One region of the Latilactobacillus sp. VITA-14 genome, then DNA from elsewhere that is predicted to be linked to it. Evidence: predicted binding sites of a transcription regulator. Region 1 holds the regulator's gene; the other holds the start of a gene.

Region 1 (6,469 bases):
GATCTAAGATGCCGGCTTCAATCATATTTTCCCAGTTGCCGTTGGCTGCATTGTAGCCGACTTCAACTGGTTGTGATTTAACTTTTTCAACAATTACTGAGCCTTCAAGACCAGCGTTGGTTGCGATTTGACGAACAGGTTCTTCCAATGCACGAAGCACAATGTTAATCCCGGTTTGAACGTCGCCTTCTTCTTTAAGCGCAGCAACACTTTCGATCACATCGATTAATGCTGTCCCACCGCCGGCAACGTAGCCTTCTTCAACAGCTGCACGCGTTGCGTTCAAAGCATCTTCAATCCGATATTTTTGTTCTTTCAATTCTGTTTCTGTGGCAGCACCGACTTTAATCACTGCAACGCCACCAGCTAATTTAGCCAAGCGTTCTTGTAATTTTTCACGGTCAAAGTCTGATGTTGTTTCAGCAATTTGTTTCTTGATGTTTTCAACCCGTTCAGCGATGGCATCTTTGCTACCAGCACCTTCAACGATTGTTGTATCATCTTTTGTAACAGTTACCTTACCAGCTGTCCCTAATTGATCGATAGTTGTTTCTTTCAATTCTAGACCGAGGTCACTTGTAATCACTGTGGCACCTGTTAATGTGGCGATATCTTCTAATTGTTCCTTACGACGATCACCAAAACCAGGGGCTTTTACAGCAACCACGTTGAATGTCCCACGAATCTTGTTCAAGACAAGTGTTGGTAATGCTTCGCCATCAACATCATCAGCGATGATTAACAAGGCTTTACCTTCTTGCACGATTGATTGTAAAAGTGGTAAAACATCTTGAATATTTGAAATCTTTTTATCTGTAATTAAGATATATGGGTTATCTAGGTCAGCTTCCATCTTATCGTTATCCGTTACCATGTATTGTGACAAGTAACCACGATCGAATTGCATCCCTTCAACAACGCTTAATTCAGTATCAATCCCTTTTGATTCTTCAACTGTGATGACCCCATCGTTGCCAACTTTTTCCATTGCATCAGCAATTAAACGACCAGTTTCTTCGTTAGCTGATGAAACAGCAGCCACTTGGGCAATGGCATCTTTACTTTCGACTTTGTGTGAAATTTCGTGTAACTTCTTAACAGCTTCTTTAGTTGCTAATTCAATCCCACGACGAATCCCAACTGGGTTAGCGCCGGCTGTGACGTTCTTCATCCCTTCACGAATAATTGCTTGAGCTAAAACAGTAGCAGTAGTTGTCCCATCACCAGCGATGTCATTCGTTTTTGAAGCCACTTCAGAAACTAACTTAGCACCCATATTTTCAAAATGATCTTCTAATTCGATTGCTTTAGCGATTGTCACACCATCATTAGTAATTTCTGGTGAACCGTAAGCTTTTTCCAAAACAACGTTCCGGCCTTTTGGTCCTAATGTTGTTTTCACTGTGTTGGCTAATTGGTCAACCCCTGCCAACATTTTTGAACGTGCGTCTTCTGAAAATTTAAGTTCTTTTGCCATAATTTATTCACCTCAAAAAATTTTTTTGTTTATTATTATTCAACAATAGCCATAATATCTTTAGCATGGAGCACTAAATATCGTTGACCTTCATATTCAACTTCTGAACCTGCATATTTATCGTAAATAACTTCATCGTTTTCTTTAATATCAAGTGGAATTCGTTTGCCGTCACTTGTTAATGTGCCGGTACCAACTGCGACTACTTTGCCGGTTTGTGGTTTTTGTTTAGCATTACTTGCCAAAACAATCCCACCTACTGTTTGTTCTTCTTCGTCTTTAACGGCGATAATCACGCGATCTTCTAATGGTTTTAACACTTAAAATCCCTCCATCAATTTTACTTTTTTAGCACTCTATCATATCAAGTGCTAATCACAATTTTTATCATAGCATTTTTTCAGAACATTGCAAGTATTATGCTAGCACTTTTGCAATTTGAGTGCTAATACGCTAAGCTATTGTCACAACAACCTTTGAGGAGCTTTCACATGACGCTATACAAACAAAATTTTTCAATTATCATTAGCTATTTGTTCATTTTATTGATTCCTAGTGCAGTCGTCCGTTTTGGTCATCTATCTGCCTCGTTTTTTCTAATCACAACCATTGTTGATTGCCTCGGTGCCGCCTGGTTACTCTATCTTAATCAACGCACACAAGCCAATGCCATTGAGCAGCGGCCTTTCCCACTCAAACCCATTATCATTTGGGGGGTGTGTGGCATTGTACTGGTCTTAGTAATTCAGATTCTCGCCGGCTTCATTGAACAAAACATTCTCCACATCACTGCCAAATCGCTCAACACCATTTCACTGATGACCATGATGCAACAACAACCGTTTCTTATTTTAGCAACGACCATCGCCGCACCGATTATGGAAGAAATCACGTTTCGCAAAGCAATCTTTGGTGGATTAGCCAGTCGCTTAAACCGCATTTTAGCCGCCATCATTTCAAGTTTACTGTTTGCTTTTTTACATCAGGACGGGCATTTGTTAATCTACACGGCCATCGGTCTTTTCCTATGTTGGCTGTACCGCAAGACAGGTTCGATTTTCACCACAATCATCAGCCATGCTGGGATGAACCTGATCGTCACTTTACTGTATCTCAATCGTTAAAAAAAGCGTTCAAACAGGCGGCTACTACGAGCAACTTGTTTAAACGCTATTTTTATTCTTGATTTTGTTCATCAGTATAATTATCGAGGAAGTAAATCAAAGTTTGTAGTTCTTTAGCCAAATCAACATTTTGAATCCGTACGTTTGATGGCACAGAAATTCGAATTGGCGTAAAGTTCATAATCCCTTTAATCCCAGCAGCCACTAATTCATCGGTGACTTCTTGAGCTTCATCAATTGGCACTGTTAAAATGACAATCTCGATCTGTTGGTTCTTCAATTGTTCGGCCATCTCGTCCATTGAATAGACAGGAACACCGGTTTGAATTGTTCCAATCATTTCGGGTTTAACATCAAATGCTGCGCTAATCCGAATATTATTGGTTTGCTTAAAGTTGTAGTTCAATAAGGCGTGGCCTAAATTCCCCACCCCAATCAATGCAACGTTTGTCAATCGATCTTGGTTCAAGGTCTTCTTGAAAAAATCTAGCAACGAAGCGACATCATAGCCATAACCACGTTTGCCCAGTGCACCGAAATATGAAAAATCACGACGAATTGTCGCACTATCTACTTTAACTGCTTCAGATAATCCAGTAGAGGAAATTTTAGTTTTCCCTGAATTGTTCAAAAAGTTTAAATAGCGGTAATATAAAGGCAATCGTTTTGCAGTTGCTCTTGGGATATTATTCTCAACCATTTGAAACCTCCTTTTTGATTTGCTTGTGAAAATAGTGTAGTACCATACTGAAATCATACTGAATTTTCTTGTGAAAAGCAATATATTTACAATTTTGACTGTCCATCGTTTAAATCTGTTATGATAGTTGACAGTAGTATTATAAAAATGAACGCAATTAACTTTAAAAAACACCGCACGAAAGGATTTTTAGCCGTGATATTATTACAAGTTCAACAAGTCGCACGCAGTTTTGGCGGCGATTACCTTTTCAAAAACGCACAACTCGAAGTACAAGACCGCGCCCGTGTTGCCCTCGTTGGTCCAAACGGGGCTGGTAAATCAACCTTATTAAAAATGATTGCCGGCATCACAACGCCTGATGAAGGCCAAATCATTCTTAGCAAAAATGCTCAAGTCGGTTACTTAGCGCAAGATAGTGGCTTAGACTCAACCCGGACAATCTATGCGGAGATGTTAACCATTTTCGATGATCTCCGCCAAATGGAAGCCCAAATGCATGAACTCGAGACCGCAATTGCGGACACAACCATTGACCATGCTAGCGAAGAATATGCAGCCTTACTAAAACGATATGACCAAGTCCAACACGATTTCTCTGAAGCTAATGGTTACGGCTATGAAGCCGAAATCCGTGGCGTCTTACATGGTTTCCAATTTCCAGAAGACACCTTTGAAAAGCCAATCAGTACACTATCGGGAGGCGAACGCTCGCGACTCGCACTTGCTAAGTTATTGCTTGAGAAAAAAGACGTCCTTATTTTGGACGAACCAACGAACCATTTAGATATCGAAACACTAACATGGTTGGAAAATTATTTACAAACTTATCCCGGTGCCTTGCTCACCGTCTCGCATGACCGGTACTTCTTAGATAAAATCACTAAAGAAGTCTACGACATGAGTCGCCACACATTGACCCATTATACCGGCAATTACAGCCATTTCTTAAGTTTAAAAGAAGCTAACCTCTCACTCGAATGGAAGGCTTATGAAAAACAACAAGCTGAAATCGATAAACTTCAGACCTTTGTTGATAAAAACTTAGTGCGCGCAAGTACCACGAAACAAGCCCAAAGTCGCCGCCGTCAACTCGAAAAGATGGATAAATTAGACCGGCCGCAAAACGAAGCCGGTAAAATTCATTTTCATTTCGAAAGCGAACATCCAAGCGGTAACGAAGTATTGCAAGTAAGCGATGCCGCTGTCGGCTATTCCCCCGATAAAATCATGGTACAACCAATCAATTTTGAAGTGAACCGCCACGAACGCTTAGCCATCATCGGACCTAACGGAATTGGTAAATCGACCCTTCTCAAAAGTATCTTGCACCAAATTCCGTTCATCAAAGGCCATGAAAAAGTCGGTAGTAACGTTTCAATCGGCTACTACGATCAAGAGCAACGCAATTTACACACTAACAAAACCGTCCTCAACGAATTATGGGATGAACACCATACAACACCTGAAAAGGAAATTCGCACACTACTTGGTAGTTTCTTATTCACCGGTGACGATGTTTTAAAGGTTGTGTCACAACTCAGTGGTGGTGAAAAAGCCCGCTTACTCTTGACGAAACTCGCGATGAACCATGACAATTTCTTAATCATGGATGAACCAACGAACCATTTGGACATTGATAGCAAGGAAGTCTTGGAAAAAGCCCTCCGTGAATTCGATGGCACCGTCCTCTTCATTTCCCATGACCGGTATTTCATCAATCAAGTCGCCACTGGCATTATCGAACTATCAGATACTGGTAGCAAACGATACCTCGGTGATTACGATTACTACCTCGCCAAGAAAGCTGAAGAAACAGCTTACGCAGAAGCAGCTAGCCAAAACAGTGCAATTATCCAACCAAGTGCCAATGTACAAGATGCCTACAAAGCAAGTAAGGAAAACCAACGTGCACAACGGAAACTAGAACGCGAAGTTACTGCTTTAGAAGAAAAAATGGCCGCACTAGAGACTAAGGCCAACGCAATCCAAGAACAAATGACCCAAGCAGACGTAATTACTAAACCCCTCATGCTTCAAGAACTACAACAAGACCTAGAAAAAGTCCAAGCTGAACTCGCTCAAACAGAATCAGACTGGGAAGAACAAGCGATGGCACTAGAAGAACTAACACAATAGAGTGCGTCAAAAGCCGGTTATGCTGCGAGCATCAGCCTAACATGGCGAATGCTTGCTACAAGCAATCGTTTGACTTGTGTAGCTAAGCACAGAAATATGCCTGCACCACATAAAAAAGGGTAGCGATCAATATCGCTGCCCTTTTGCATTTTAATTAATTTGTTTGCCGAACGGACTTAACGATAACGCCGCTAGCTTAAAGTGTTGCCGGCCAAATGGAATCCCAATAATCGTAATTGATAATAATAGCCCCCAAAAGACATGGCTCGCCCACATCACAAGACCACCTAAGAAAAACCAAACAATGTTTAATAAAAACGAACCTGCACCCCCCGTTGAAACAACGGTTGCGTTAAACGGCATCAAGGTCAATGCGCCAATCTTAAAACATTGTAGCCCGACTGGAATTCCAATAATCGTAATACTCCAGGCAATCCCCAGAATAAACCAACCGATAGCCTCTACTAATCCCCCGAATAGCCACCAAATTAATGTACCAATTAAACTCATTGAATAAACTCCTTTATACTTGATTGCCTTAATTATACCTGATTCATAAACAAAAAAAGCGGTAGCCGCCTAAAAATAGGTCGCTACCGCTTTTCTTAATCTTTTTTTAACCGATTAATGCTAACGCTTGTTTCAAGACAGTTTCGCCGTCCATCATGCCGTAAGCCTTCATATCAATTACTTCAACACCGATTCCTTTTGGTGCCAATTTCTCTTTAAATTGACCTTCCATGAAACGAACTTGAGGGCCTAATAGTACGCAGTCAATTTTTTTAGATTCGAGTTGGTTGTCTGCATCTGAAGCGCCAGTTGCAAAAATTTCTGCGTCTAAGCCTTGTGCTTCAGCGGCCTTTTGCATCTTTGAAACTAATAAACTTGTTGACATCCCTGCTGCACAACATAACATGATTGTTTTTTCTGCCATAATGAATTACCCCCTTAAATTTTAATTGATTAGAAAACGACAAAAGGCTTATAAAAAGCGTTTTCATTTCTTCTATATTTTTAGTATAAGCGCTT
Region 2 (6,469 bases), on a different contig from region 1:
ATCGTTGCAATGATGACTCGAGTTTTTAATCAAAGTCGGGTGCAAACCATGAAAAAGTACAATAAAAGATCCTATGAATATCGCACGTTAAAGTTCGCCTGGCGGCTTTATTTGAAGTATGCCGGAAATCTAGATGAGGAACATGTCTTTTATGACCGACACCTGCGAAAACAACTCACACAACTAGAACGTGTAGAACAAGGACTGACAATTAACGAAGAACTTAAAGCATCGCACGAGTCGATACAAAGCATCATGGAAAACCTTAAGAATCAAGACAAAGACAAGCTTGTGGAAGATCTATATACAAATCAAAATACAAGTCCCTACATGAAAGCAGTGTTTCAAACGTTCAAAAAGAACTTAGTGGTTGTACTCAACGCCAGTGAATCGGACTATACGAATGGCCCAGTCGAAGGCATGAATCGAATGATTAAACAAATTCAACGCACAGCATTTGGATTCCGTAATTACCATCATATGATTTCACGTATTAAGTTACGGCAAATGAGAACAAAACCAATGAAAAAACAGAGTTGAAAGTCGCATGACTTTCAACTCTGTAAAAGCTATTCATCAACAGGATTTGACAAAGAGCCTCATTAATGAGTGATGCTTTTCTTTTTATTAAATATGATAACTTATTTTTAATGATTTATGCTATATATCATAAATTAAAAATTTAGAGACCATTCTCTTGATTAAATGTGTAAAACGATCACACATATACTGATCCGATTAGTCGAGTAATTCCCAAATATTGAAAGAATATTTTGAATCAATATAAAATTAGCTGGTTTTCAAAACCTGTTTAAAACTTGCTCACTTTATTAACTTCAATCTAGATGGTTCATGTTGATCATTGTGACAAAGGGTTCCTGAAGTTCTCTTATTTTTTAACCTATTTTTGATCATATGCTTCTTGGAATAATTGAACGATTTCTTCTTTGGTTCCTTTACGAGGATTTGAAAAAGCATTACCGTCTTTAAGCGCATTCTCAGCCATCAATTCAAAGTCTTCCGGTTTAGCACCAATTGCTTTAATGCTTCGAGGGATCTTGACATCATCACACATTTGGCGCATTGCTTTGATGGATAAGTCGGCAGCATCCCTTGTGGATAATCCGTCCGTATTTTCACCCATAATTTTAGCTAATTGTGCAAATCTTTCCGGTGCGGCAACAATATTATACTTTTCAACAATTGGAAGTAACATTGCACAGCAAACACCGTGTGGCGCATCATATTGACCGCCCAATTGATGGGCCATTGCATGAACATATCCCAAATCAGCATTATTAAAAGCCATACCACCCAACATTTCAGCTTCAACCATTTTGGTGCGGGCTTCAATGTTGTGACCATTAGCAACAGCTTCACGAAGACTTTCTTCAACCAATTTAATTGCTTGAATGCATTGACCATCCGTAATTTCATTTCGGTTGGTTGAAACATAAGGTTCAATTGCCTGAACAAATGTATCCATCCCTGTTGCAGCCGTCAATGATGCCGGAACATCCAACATTAACATTGGATCATTAAATGATACCAATGGAATATTTCGCCATGACACAACAACAAATTTCAATTTAGTTTTTTCATTTGTGATCACACAATGACGGGTCAGCTCCGAACCGGTCCCGGCGGTTGTATTAACAGCCATCAATGGTGGCAATGGATTTTGCAGCGTTTCGATTCCGGCAAGCTTGGTGATGTCATCACCGTTTGTCAAAATGATACCGGTCCCTTTTCCGGCATCATGTGAAGAACCACCACCAACAGTGATAATACTGTCACAATCATTATCTAAATAAACTTTCTTTGCTTCTTGAATATTTCGAATTTTTGGATTAGGTTCAACACCATCATAGATGGTATAAGGAACGCCAACTGCTTCAAGTGACGCTAATGTTTGAGCAACCGGTCCATTGTCCATTGACCGCAAAAACTTGTCAGTCACAATCAATGGCTTTTTCATATTTAACATTTTTGCACGATCGCCAATTTTCTTGATAACCCCTTTACCAAAGAAGTTGACACTCGGCATTAAGAAATCAAAGTTTTCTTTCATTGTAAAAGCTTCCTCCTAGATGGTTATAGTTTGAATCAATTTCATAATAGCATTTTCATACAATAATGCAAACTATTTCACAATCTTTTTAATGTTAATCCTATCTCAAGGCTATTTTAAAGTATAGGGCCCTTAGAAACTGTCCAATATCTATATATTTTTGCTATAATCTAGTGACAACTTTTTGAGCTTTTTATTGAACTAGTCATAGTTAGCCAGTAGAATTATCCAAAAAGCAAAGTTGTTCAATCTAACTAATTTGGGTATTGGCTAAGGGTATCAGGAATTAATTCAATCTTCTTGGCTTATCTACATCATCTATGACCGTCACTTTTAATTAGAAGTAGTTTTTTGTTAACGTTGGAATTATAATTGTTCTCTGACTCTTTTAAATTATAATTAACATTTGTAATTTATTACACAATACGTATTTAAATAAAGATAGTAACAGGCCTCTCAACGATCATTGAGAGGCCTGTTTGTGTCAAAGTACCTACTGAAGCAGGGATCGTATATTAATTAAAGAAAGTGCTTTTACTACCACAACTATTAGAAAGTAGCTCAATTGGTTTGATAATCAACATGGCGAATGGCGGCCAATGGAATAAATTGCGCTTCATCACCAATAATATTATCTTCTTGATAACCTAAGATATGAGTTGTTATTTCCAGTCGGTGGGGATCCTCAAGCTGGCATACATTTAATTGAAGGGTGACGATTAAATCTCGTTGATAGGCTGGATGTAAGCTGATTCCTGAGACAACTTTTAAGAGAGGGTATAATGAATAAATCATCTCTCAAAAGGAAGGAATTTTTACATGCCAACTCGTTACGACAAAGAATTCAAACAAAACATTATCAACCTATATAAGCAAGGCGAATCAGCTGCCCAACTGGCCAGAGAATATGGCATTGGCTATTCAACAGTTCATAAGTGGATCCAGGGCCAGGCCAAAACTCAATCCGGTAAATCGCCAGACAAAATCAAAGCGATGGAAAAGCGACTGGCTTTGCTGTCTGAGGAGAACGAAATCCTAAAAAAGCCCTGGGCTTCCTTGCGCAGAAGTAACCAATATCTTTGATTACATTCACCAAGAAAGCCATCACCACCAGGTAACCAAGATGTGCCGAATCCTCGGTGTTTCCAGAGCTCAGTATTATCGTTATCGATCCCCCAAACCTTCAAAACGCTGGGCCGAAGATGCGGGCTTGAAACAACGGATTCTGCGAATCTTTGCGGAATTTAAGCAGCGATACGGTGTTATGAAGATCCACCATGAATTGAATCTGGAACTTCAACCACTGCAGCTTCGGTGCAGTCCACGACGGATTTCCCGGCTCATGAAGGAACTGGATAGCCACTCCGTTACCGTCAATAAGTGGAAAGCGGCTTCGGCTTCCAAAACCAAGGTTGAACAGCGTCCCAACTTGCTTAAGCAGGATTTCTCGACCACTGGTTTAAATCAAAAATGGACCGCTGATATGACCTATATTCAAACGAAGCGTAATGGCTGGTGTTACTTATCAACCATCATGGACCTGCACTCACGACGGATTATCGGCTATTCGTTCTCAAAAAAGATGGCTACTGATTTAGTCTTAAAGACCCTTGAAAGCGCGGTTAAAAATCGAACCATTACTGGGGACCCGATTATCCATACGGATTTAGGATCACAGTATACCAGCGATGATTACAATCAACGTTTAACTGAGCTACATATCCGCCACTCATACAGCCGTAAGGGTTGTCCGTATGATAATGCGCCAATGGAATCCTTTCACGCTTCCCTCAAAAAGGAATGTGTTTATCCAGTGCCGGTCTTTGAAGATTATGAAACTGCCGCTGCCGTCCTTTTTGAATATGTGCATGCTTTCTACAATAGGAAGAGAATTCATAGTTCACTGGGCTACCAGACCCCCTTACAAGTTGAAATTGCAACACTTACGAGCCAAATGGCCGCCTGATTTAATGCTTTCCAGGGTTCAAATAAGTTATTAATCGCGATTAATGATTTATTTGAGCTGTGGAAGGTAAACGCGGTTCTGAATGTCTCTTAAAATCTGTCTCAAATATTGACTTCAATCCAGATACTTAGCCAATTATAGAAACAGTACAACGGAAAAATCCCATGCTAATTAACTTTAGATACCGTTGATTTTAACGAGATGTTGCCCAATCCATTTTTGGTTTCGGCTAATTGCATGGAAGCAATCTGAGGTACCGAAACGGTAGTTTAGAACCACTCTCCTGAATTAGAGTGGTGGTGTATGTGATGGATTTTATATATCCGACAACTTGGCGGACATGAAAAAAGCTACTATACCGTATCGTCCTGTTGGGCTAAAAAAGGTCGGTCCAAAATTGGACAGACCTTTTCCGTGAGTAAGATAAGCATATCCGCCCCCCTTTAAAATGATTTGCTAATCCCTTGGGGAGACAAACAACGAGAAGGGGTCAAGACTCCGAAGAGATGCGTTATATGCGTGTGAGGGTGGGGTAGTACGGCTGAAAATTAAGCCCTAATTAATTTTAGATGTGGCCAATTTTGGACATATGTTTCCAGTGGGATGCGCTTAGCCTCCTCATGGATCAACTTAGCGGAAAAGTCCGTTCGGTATTAACTTAGAATATAGATTGGCTCAAGTTTGAGCAAGTGTTTTTGGATAGAAACATAATGGCGTAACGAAACGTTACCCCTAAATATAATCTAGATTAAAAAATACAACCAAGCCAAAATTGGGCTCGTTTGAAACATATCCCCAAAACTGGAGACATCCCCTTATCTAATGAATACAGTCGCGATTTACGACGGAAACTAATGCTAGTAGTTGCTAGTATGATCCTTGACGGTCTATGTTTAATATAGGCGGTTGTTTAATGAAGTTAGCCCAAATTAAAAGACGGCCATTGATATGACCGCCTGCAGTAAGTTATGTATATGCCCCGTGCGTGATTTTTGTTGAATACGTGAATACGGTTTTGAATACGGTTTGTCGTATTCACTGTGAATACTAATCTGCTAAGAAGAAATAAAAAAGCCGTCATATCAATGCCTAAGCACCTCTATAACGACTTATCATGTATACTTGATGGGTGGTCAGGGGATCGAACCCTGGACCCACGGATTAAGAGTCCGTTGCTCTGCCAGCTGAGCTAACCACCCATATGATGTCTCGCCTTACGACTTAAATATCATAGCATATTAAACAAACTTTTGTAAACAGTTATTTGTATTTTTTTTGAATAAAGTTACTGAGCGCGTAAGAATTAATCGTTATAGGGATTAACAATGTCGTTAATCCAGTTGGTAGGAATTGACCTAATTTTGAATTGCCTTCTGAAAATGAGTATAATAGAAGGCAAAGCATCCACATTCAAGGAGGATCCGCACATGGCTAAAAAAATACTAGTCGTTGATGATGAAAAACCGATCTCTGACATTGTTAAATTTAATCTAACCAAAGAGGGTTACGAAGTCTACACGGCTTATGATGGTGAAGAAGCCTTACAACAAGTTGAAGAGGCTGTCCCAGATTTAATTCTATTAGATCTGATGTTACCGAAGATTGATGGGCTAGAAGTGGCCCGCCAAGTGCGTAAATCGCATGATATGCCAATTATTATGGTGACGGCTAAAGATTCTGAAATCGATAAAGTGATTGGCCTCGAACTCGGTGCCGATGATTATGTGACGAAACCATTCTCAAATCGAGAATTAGTGGCGCGAGTTAAGGCTAACTTACGCCGGCAAGGTACAACGAGTCAATCAGATAAAGAAGCAAATGAAGAAAATCACGAGATTAACATCGGGGATTTAACGATCCATCCTGATGCTTATATTGTGTCAAAACGGGGCGACAAGATTGAATTAACGCATCGTGAATTTGAATTATTACATTATTTAGCTAAACATATCGGCCAAGTGATGACCCGTGAACATTTATTACAAACGGTTTGGGGGTATGATTACTTCGGTGATGTCCGGACAGTCGATGTGACGGTCCGCCGTTTACGTGAAAAAATTGAAGACAACCCCAGCCACCCAGAATGGTTAGTGACACGCCGGGGTGTTGGTTACTACTTAAGAAATCCTGAGCAGGAGTAAATTTGCCGCATGAATAAGAAAATTCGGTTGCTACAATCGATTCATTTTAAAATTGCCATTGTGTTCGTATTGTTGCTGCTGGTAACGTTGGAAGTTATCGGCGCTTCTTTTGTGAAGCAACTGGAATATCAGAATGTGCGTGATTTTAAGCAATCCTTACAAGTGACACCCTATATTCAAAACCAACTCAGTAATGAGTTACTGAATAATAGTGGTAATGCGAACAAGAATATTAAAGAGATTATTGGCGATATGGGCAATTCTGCCGAAATTCAGGTTGTCGATAATAAG

The links. The regulator Rex, encoded in region 1, represses fermentation and respiration genes when NADH is low (regulators of the CRP and FNR family bind a similar motif). The targets are predictions, from matches to a motif close to TTGTGAANTANTTCACAA.
Region 2: ACF1X7_RS07850 (iron-containing alcohol dehydrogenase) is a predicted target of Rex. The motif match lies at 2,137-2,154, and genes of this name have one in related genera.

Annotation. Positions count from the first base shown of each region.
Region 1 covers NZ_JBJKTM010000004.1:83,207-89,675, forward strand. Annotated here, with positions in the region: gene groL (chaperonin GroEL) at 1-1,477, opposite strand, end outside; gene groES (co-chaperone GroES) at 1,513-1,797, opposite strand; gene ACF1X7_RS03060 (CPBP family intramembrane glutamic endopeptidase) at 1,969-2,601, shown strand; gene ACF1X7_RS03065 (redox-sensing transcriptional repressor Rex) at 2,654-3,301, opposite strand; gene ACF1X7_RS03070 (ABC-F family ATP-binding cassette domain-containing protein) at 3,497-5,440, shown strand; gene ACF1X7_RS03075 (YccF domain-containing protein) at 5,591-5,950, opposite strand; gene ACF1X7_RS03080 (PTS sugar transporter subunit IIB) at 6,057-6,374, opposite strand.
Region 2 covers NZ_JBJKTM010000018.1:8,060-14,528, reverse strand. Annotated here, with positions in the region: gene ACF1X7_RS07855 (ISL3 family transposase) at 1-540, shown strand, start outside; gene ACF1X7_RS07850 (iron-containing alcohol dehydrogenase) at 902-2,071, opposite strand; gene ACF1X7_RS07845 (hypothetical protein) at 2,633-2,866, opposite strand; gene ACF1X7_RS07840 (IS3 family transposase) at 2,891-3,154, shown strand; gene ACF1X7_RS07835 (IS3 family transposase) at 3,195-4,037, shown strand; tRNA gene ACF1X7_RS07830 (tRNA-Lys) at 5,164-5,236, opposite strand; gene yycF (response regulator YycF) at 5,465-6,178, shown strand; gene walK (cell wall metabolism sensor histidine kinase WalK) at 6,188-6,469, shown strand, end outside.